DNA from 2 places in the Streptomyces manipurensis genome. Region 2 is predicted to be linked to the other one. Evidence: riboswitches for the same ligand, from Rfam matches in the RefSeq annotation. Region 2 holds a riboswitch; the other holds the start of a gene.
What was found. A riboswitch is a leader RNA that binds a small molecule or an ion and turns the genes downstream of it on or off. The one in region 2 is predicted to bind cobalamin.

Region 1 (3,391 bases), 2.1 Mb from region 2:
GCAGGAGGCCTCGTACGCGGCGAGCATGATGCGCTCGGAGAGCTTGGTGGACAGCGCCTTCGCCTCGGGGGAGTCGAAGGGCAGCTTCAGCTTGAAGAAGACGTCCTGGAGGCCCATCGCGCCCAGGCCCACCGGACGCCAGCGGGCGTTGGAGCGGCCGGCCTGCTCGGTCGGGTAGAAGTTGATGTCCACCACGCGGTCGAGGAAGGTGACGGCCGTGCGGACGGTCTCGTCGAGGCGCTCCCAGTCGATCTCGCCCGTCTCCGTGAGCACGAAGGCGCCCAGGTTGACCGAACCGAGGTTGCAGACGGCCGTCTCGCCGTCGTTGGTGACCTCGATGATCTCGGTGCACAGGTTCGAGGAGTGGACGACGGTGCCCGGCTCGGCGGTCTGGTTCGCCGTGCGGTTGGAGGCGTCCTTGAAGGTCATCCAGCCCTGGCCGGTCTGCGCGAGGGTGCGCATCATCCGGCCGTACAGGTCGCGGGCGGGCATGGTCTTGCGGGCCAGGCCGTCGGCCTCGGCCTTGCGGTAGGCGGCGTCGAAGTCGTCGCCCCACAGGTCGACCAGCTCGGGCACGTCGGCGGGGGAGAACAGCGACCACTCGGCGTCGGCGTTCACGCGGCGCATGAACTCGTCCGGCACCCAGTGGGCGAGGTTGAGGTTGTGGGTGCGGCGCTGGTCCTCGCCGGTGTTGTCGCGGAGCTCCAGGAACTCCTCGATGTCCGCGTGCCAGGTCTCCAGGTAGACCGCGGCGGCGCCCTTGCGGCGGCCGCCCTGGTTGACCGCGGCCACGGAGGCGTCGAGGGTCTTCAGGAACGGCACGATGCCGTTGGAGTGGCCGTTGGTGCCGCGGATCAGCGAACCGCGGGCGCGGATGCGGGAGTACGACAGGCCGATGCCGCCCGCGTGCTTCGACAGGCGCGCGACCTGGTGGTAGCGGTCGTAGATCGAGTCGAGCTCGTCCAGCGGGGAGTCCAGCAGGTAGCAGGAGGACATCTGCGGGTGCCGGGTGCCGGAGTTGAAGAGCGTCGGGGAGGACGGCAGGTAGTCCAGCCGGCTCATCAGCCGGTAGAGCGAGGCCACTTCCTCGACGGCCTGGACGCTCTCGTCCGCGGCGAGACCGCAGGCCACGCGGAGCATGAAGAACTGCGGGGTCTCGATGACCTGACGGGTGATCGGGTGGCGCAGCAGGTAGCGGCTGTGCAGGGTGCGCAGGCCGAAGAAGCCGAAGCGGTCGTCCGCGCCCTCGGCGAGGGTGTGCTCGACGAGCGCGTCCAGGCGGGCCGCGTGCGCGCGCACGAACTCGGCGGTGCGGTCGGCGATCAGGCCTTCGCGGTGGCCGACCTCGACGGAGGCGGAGAACGAGGTGGAGCCCTGGCTCGCGGCCTCGTCGCGCACGGCCAGCGTCAGCAGGCGGGCGGCGAGCCGGGAGTACGCAGGGTCCTCGGAGATCAGGCCGGCGGCGGCCTCGGTGGCGAGCCCCCGCAGTTCGGCCTCGTCGGCGGCGGAGCTGCGGCCGCGGAGCGCGGCGGCGGCCACCCGGCCGGGGTCGGTGTCGGGGAGGTCCGCCGTCAGTTCGGTGAGGGTACGCAGCAGCGTGGCCCCCGGGCCCTCGGTGTTGTCGCCAGAAGTGGACTCGGCGCGCGGTGCGGAAGGCGCGATGGTCACGGCGGGAGCTCTCCCTCGCTCGGCCCGGGTCGTGCGCGGGCGGGCGCGGGCGCGCATGCGGGCGTGGCAGGAACGGGCACACCGCACGGCGTCCACCGGCCCAACCGCGAGACCCGGACGTGTCGGCACCCGGTTCGGTCGACCCGGGCGCACCGTCGGCAGGTCATCGGACTTGGCGTCCGGATGCCGGACACTTCATACCGTTGCGGGACAGTTCCGGATTCCCACCGGATTCCCCTGCGGCGACAGCAGGCATGAGCATACATGTGGGGGCGGCCCGTTGCCGCAACCCCCACATGTAGTGTCGGCGTGGCTACAGCTTGAGCCGATACGTGAGGAGTGTCAGGCCCTCGACGGGCGCCCAGTCCCGCTCCGGCGTGCGCACGAAGCCCAGGCGCGCGTAGATCCGGTGGGCCCCGGCCATGCTGCGCTGGGTGGAGAGCACCACCCCCGTGACGCCCGGCAGGGCCCGTGCGCGCTCGACACAGGCCCGTACGAGCGCCTCCCCGGCTCCCCTGCCCCGCGCGGCGTGATCCACCGCCAGCATCCGGAACTCGGCCTCGTCCGGACCGGCTATGTCGGCGAGCGGGCTGCCGGGTGCGGCGAAGGTCACCCCGCCCAGCAGGCGCCCCTCCTCCTCGGCGACGAGCACCTCGGCCAGGGCGGCCCGGCCGGCGACGTCGCGCAGCACGTTCAGGTAGGCGTCGTCCTCGCCGAAGTCCAGATGCCCGTCGGCGAGGTAGGCCCGCGCCGTGATCCCACCGAGGTCCGCGTAGTCGGCGGGCAGCGCCCTCCTGATCACCATGTCCATGCGTCCGAGTGTGCAGGACGCCGTGGTGTGCCGGCCGGGCCCGGCACGCCCGAAGGCCCCGCCGCGGGCAGCGGCGGGGCCTTCGGGGCGGGGCGGCTCAGCAGCAGCGGAAGCCCTCGCGGGGGTCCGCCTCGCGGGCGTCCGTGCGGGCGCGCTCGAAGGCCCGCCGGGTGAGGACCTCCGCCTGCGGGTCGTGGGAGCGGGCGTGGGCCACGTACCGGTCGTACGCCGCCTCCCCGGAGAACTCCCGTACGTAGAACCGCACCTTCGCCAGCGCGCCGCGCACACCGCTCACGCCACCGGCTCCTTGACCTGTCCGCCGCCCGTCTCGGGGCCCACCGCGGCGAGCTGCGCCCGCTCTTCGGGGGTCGCGATCAGCCCGGCCGGCGCGACGATCTTCGACTCGGTCCAGGGGACCTCGGAGAGGGTCGCCGACTGCGGATCGCGGACCGCCTTCCAGCAGGTCCGGGCCGCGTCCGCGAGGACCACCAGGATCAGGACCGCGAACAGCGCGCACAGGACGCCGTCGACCGTGGCGTTGGTGACCACGGTGTGCATGTCGTCCATGTTCTTCGCCGGCGGCAGGACCTTGTCGGCGTCGATCCCGGCCTGGTACTTGTCGCGCTGGGCGAAGAAGCCGACCTTCACGTCCTCCGAGAAGATCTTCTGGTAGCTCGCGGTGAGGGTCACCGTGGCGTCCCACACCAGCGGGACCCCCGTCACCCAGGCCCACTTGAGCCGCCCGGACTTCACCAGCAGCGTGGTGCAGACGGCCAGGGCGACCGCGGCGAGCAGCTGGTTGGCGATGCCGAAGAGCGGGAAGAGCTGGTTGATGCCGCCCAGCGGGTCCTTGATGCCGACCCACAGGAAGTAGCCCCACCCGCCGACGACGATCGCGCTCGCGAACCACAC
Region 2 (3,391 bases):
GCGGTCGACCCCATGTTCAGCTCCCTGTGCGGGTGCTCGTGCGGCCCCCTCCCGCGAAGGGTAGGAGGTGCCCGCGCCGTCATGACCGCAGGCCGCCGCCGGGCGTGTGCTTCGCCGCCGCTTTTGCCGAACGGCGCAGCGCGTGGCGGGAGCGGTGGGCGAGCGAGGGCTTGCCGTGGGTGTCGGCCGCGGCGATCAGCAGGCCGCCCAGCGCGGAGAGGTCCGTCAGGAGGCGGGCGCGCTGCCGGGCGCGTTCGTCCGGGTCCTCCGGCGTCCGGTGGGCGTGCGCGGCCAGTGAGGTCGGTACGAGGGTGGCGGCGAGGGTCAGCGCGGCCAGCCGCGGGGCACGCCCCGTCGCGAGGAGCAGTGCGGCGCCGGCCTGGACGGCGCCGGTGGCACGCAGGAGGTGGCGCGGATCTCCGTCGAGCGCCGGGAAACGGGCCCCGACCGCCTGGACGACGGGGCGTACGGAGTCCACGGCAGCGGCGTCGGGGTGGCGCAGGGCGTGCAGGCCGCCGGTGACGAACGGGGCGGCGAGCAGGGGGCGGGCGAGCTTTCGCAGTACGGCCATGCTCCGCTGCTGCCCGGACGCCGCGGGTTCATCCGGGCCCCGTCCGGTCCGCCCCCGCCAAGTCCGCCCGCGCGGATCGGGCGGCGGCTCGCATCCGGCGCTCGAATCGGTGCAACAGCCGCGAACGGTCACCGATTTCCTGAATAGACCCGGCCACAACGGTCAGGAGATCCGGCAAGGATCCGCACCGACCGGATGGAGGAAAGACCATGAACTGGCGCCACGAGGCGGCCTGCCGGCAGGAGGACCCCGACCTCTTCTTCCCCCTGGGCTCCAGCGGCCCGGCGCTCCTGCAGATCGAGGAGGCCAAGTCCGTGTGCCGCCGCTGCCCCGTGCAGGAGGCCTGCCTGCGGTGGGCCCTGGAGGGCAGCGGCCCGGAGTTCGGTGTGTGCGGCGGCATGAGCGAGGAGGAGCGCCGCGCCACGAAACGGCGTACGGCCCGGGCCCGCAACCGCTCCGGCGCCTCCTCCCGGTGACACGCCCCTTCGCACGCCGTGCGGTGGGCGTTCCCCGCGGTCCCCTCGGTCCCCGAGGTCGCCCGAAGGGCGGCCCGGCGCGAACCGGCCATCAGATTGTCTCGTTCCCGCGTCCGCATGATGGACAAAGCTCGCCGCTGAGCGATCCTGGCCCCTACGCTGGCCGGGCAGCTGGTTCGCCCCGTCCGCCAGGCGGGATGCGTCGTAAGAGGGAACCCGGTGGGAATCCGGGACTGCCCCGCAGCGGTGAGCGGGAACGACCGCCGTCATACGCACTGGGACCGGAGAACGGTCCTGGGAAGCGACGGCCACTAGGTGTCCGCCTCGACAGAGGCCGACGTGCCCGCGAGTCCGAAGACCTGCCCGTTGCCCGTACGCGGACACGTTCCGCGCACGGAGGTTCCGGTGACCTCGTGGGCGGGTCGGCGTACACGGAGAACGGCACGTGCGGTGGTGTACCGCGGCGTGGTCCGTGCCCTCCGTCGTCCCCTTCGCGTCCGTGTCCCGTCACCGGGACGTTCCTGGACACATCTCGCGAAGGAGAGTTCCGTGACAGCGAAGCCCGCAGCCGCGGCAGCACGGGCCACCGTGTACGGCTACCCCCGCCAGGGGCAGAACCGTGAACTGAAGAAGGCCATCGAGGGCTACTGGAAGGGCCTCGTCACCGCCGAAGCCCTCCGGCAGACGGCCGCCGATCTGCGCCGTTCGAACTGGCAGCAGCTGGCCGAGGCCGGCATCCACGAGGTGCCGACCGGCGACTTCTCGTACTACGACCACGTCCTCGACACCAGCGTGATGCTGGGCGCCGTCCCCGACCGGCACCGCGAGGCGGTGGCCTCGGACCCCCTCGACGGCTACTTCGCGATGGCGCGCGGCACGCAGGACGTGGCGCCGCTGGAGATGACCAAGTGGTTCGACACCAACTACCACTACCTGGTACCCGAGCTGGGCCCCGACAGCGTCTTCACCGCCGACTCCGCCCGGCAGGTCGCCGAGCTGACGGAGGCCCTCTCCCTCGGCCACACGGCCCGCCCGGTCCTGGTCGGCCCGCTGACGTACCTGCTGCTCGCCAAGCCCGCTCCGGGCGTGGCCGCGGACTTCCAGCCGATCACCCTCCTGGACCGGCTGCTGCCCGTCTACGCGCAGGTCCTCGCCGACCTGCGTGCCGCCGGCGCCGAGTGGGTGCAGCTGGACGAGCCCGCACTCGTCCAGGACCGCACCCCGGCGGAACTGAACGCCGCCGCCTGCGCCTACCGTGAGCTGGGCGCGGCCGCCGACCGGCCGAAGCTGCTGGTCGCCTCCTACTTCGGCCGGCTCGGCGACGCGCTGCAGGTCCTCGCCGCCGCCCCGGTGGAGGGGGTGGCCCTCGACTTCACCGGCTCGGCCGCCGCGAACGTGGAGGATCTCGCCGCCGTCGGCGGGCTGCCGGGCAAGCGTCTGGTCGCGGGTGTGGTCGACGGCCGCAACATCTGGATCAACGACTACCAGAAGTCGCTGACCACCCTGGGCACCCTGCTCGGTCTGGCCGACCGGGTCGACGTCGCGGCGTCCTGCTCGCTGCTGCACGTCCCGCTGGACGCCTCGGCCGAGCGCGAGATCGATCCGCAGATCCGGCGGTGGCTGGCCTTCGCCCGGCAGAAGACCGCCGAGATCGCCACCCTCGCCCGCGGCCTCGCCCGGGGGACCGACACCATCGCCGCCGAACTGGCCGCCAACCGCGCCGACCTGGCCTCCCGCGCCGGCTCCGCGATCACCCGCGACCCGGCGGTCCGGGCGCGCACCGCGGCCGTCACCGACGCGGACGGCCGCCGCTCCCAGCCCTACGAGCAGCGCACGGCGGCGCAGCGCGCGCACCTGGGCCTGCCGGTGCTGCCGACCACCACGATCGGCTCGTTCCCGCAGACCTACGAACTGCGCGTGGCCCGCGCCGACCTCAGGGCCGGTCGGATCGACGCGGCCGGCTACGAGGAGCGGATCGAGCACGAGATCCGCGAGGTGATCGCCTTCCAGGAGAAGACCGGCATCGACGTCCTCGTGCACGGCGAGCCCGAACGCAACGACATGGTGCAGTACTTCGCGGAGCAGCTCACCGGCTACGTCGCCACGCAGCACGGCTGGGTCCAGTCCTACGGCACGCGCTACGTCCGCCCGCCCGTCCTGGCCGGCGACATCTCCCGCCCCGAGCCGATGACGGTCCGCTGGACCACGTTCGCCCAGGCGCAGACGTCCAAGCCGGTCAAGGGCATGCTGACCGGCCCGGTCACCATGCTCGCCTGGTCCTTCGTCCGCGACGACCAGCCGCTCGGCGAGACGGCCCGGCAGGTCGCGCTCGCCCTGCGCGACG

Region 1: linked by a shared signal. The riboswitch ahead of ACPU2J_RS22705 (ribonucleoside-diphosphate reductase subunit alpha) and the one ahead of metE (5-methyltetrahydropteroyltriglutamate--homocysteine S-methyltransferase) in region 2 are both predicted to bind cobalamin.

Annotation. Positions count from the first base shown of each region.
Region 1 is NZ_CP186950.1:4,872,975-4,876,365, forward strand. It holds gene ACPU2J_RS22705 (ribonucleoside-diphosphate reductase subunit alpha) at 1-1,668, opposite strand, end outside; cobalamin riboswitch at 1,809-1,930, opposite strand; gene ACPU2J_RS22710 (GNAT family N-acetyltransferase) at 1,982-2,479, opposite strand; gene ACPU2J_RS22715 (YbdD/YjiX family protein) at 2,577-2,774, opposite strand; gene ACPU2J_RS22720 (carbon starvation CstA family protein) at 2,771-3,391, opposite strand, start outside.
Region 2 is NZ_CP186950.1:6,948,361-6,951,751, reverse strand. It holds gene ACPU2J_RS31605 (DoxX family membrane protein) at 80-571, opposite strand; gene ACPU2J_RS31600 (WhiB family transcriptional regulator) at 781-1,047, shown strand; cobalamin riboswitch at 1,203-1,428, shown strand; gene metE (5-methyltetrahydropteroyltriglutamate--homocysteine S-methyltransferase) at 1,597-3,391, shown strand, end outside.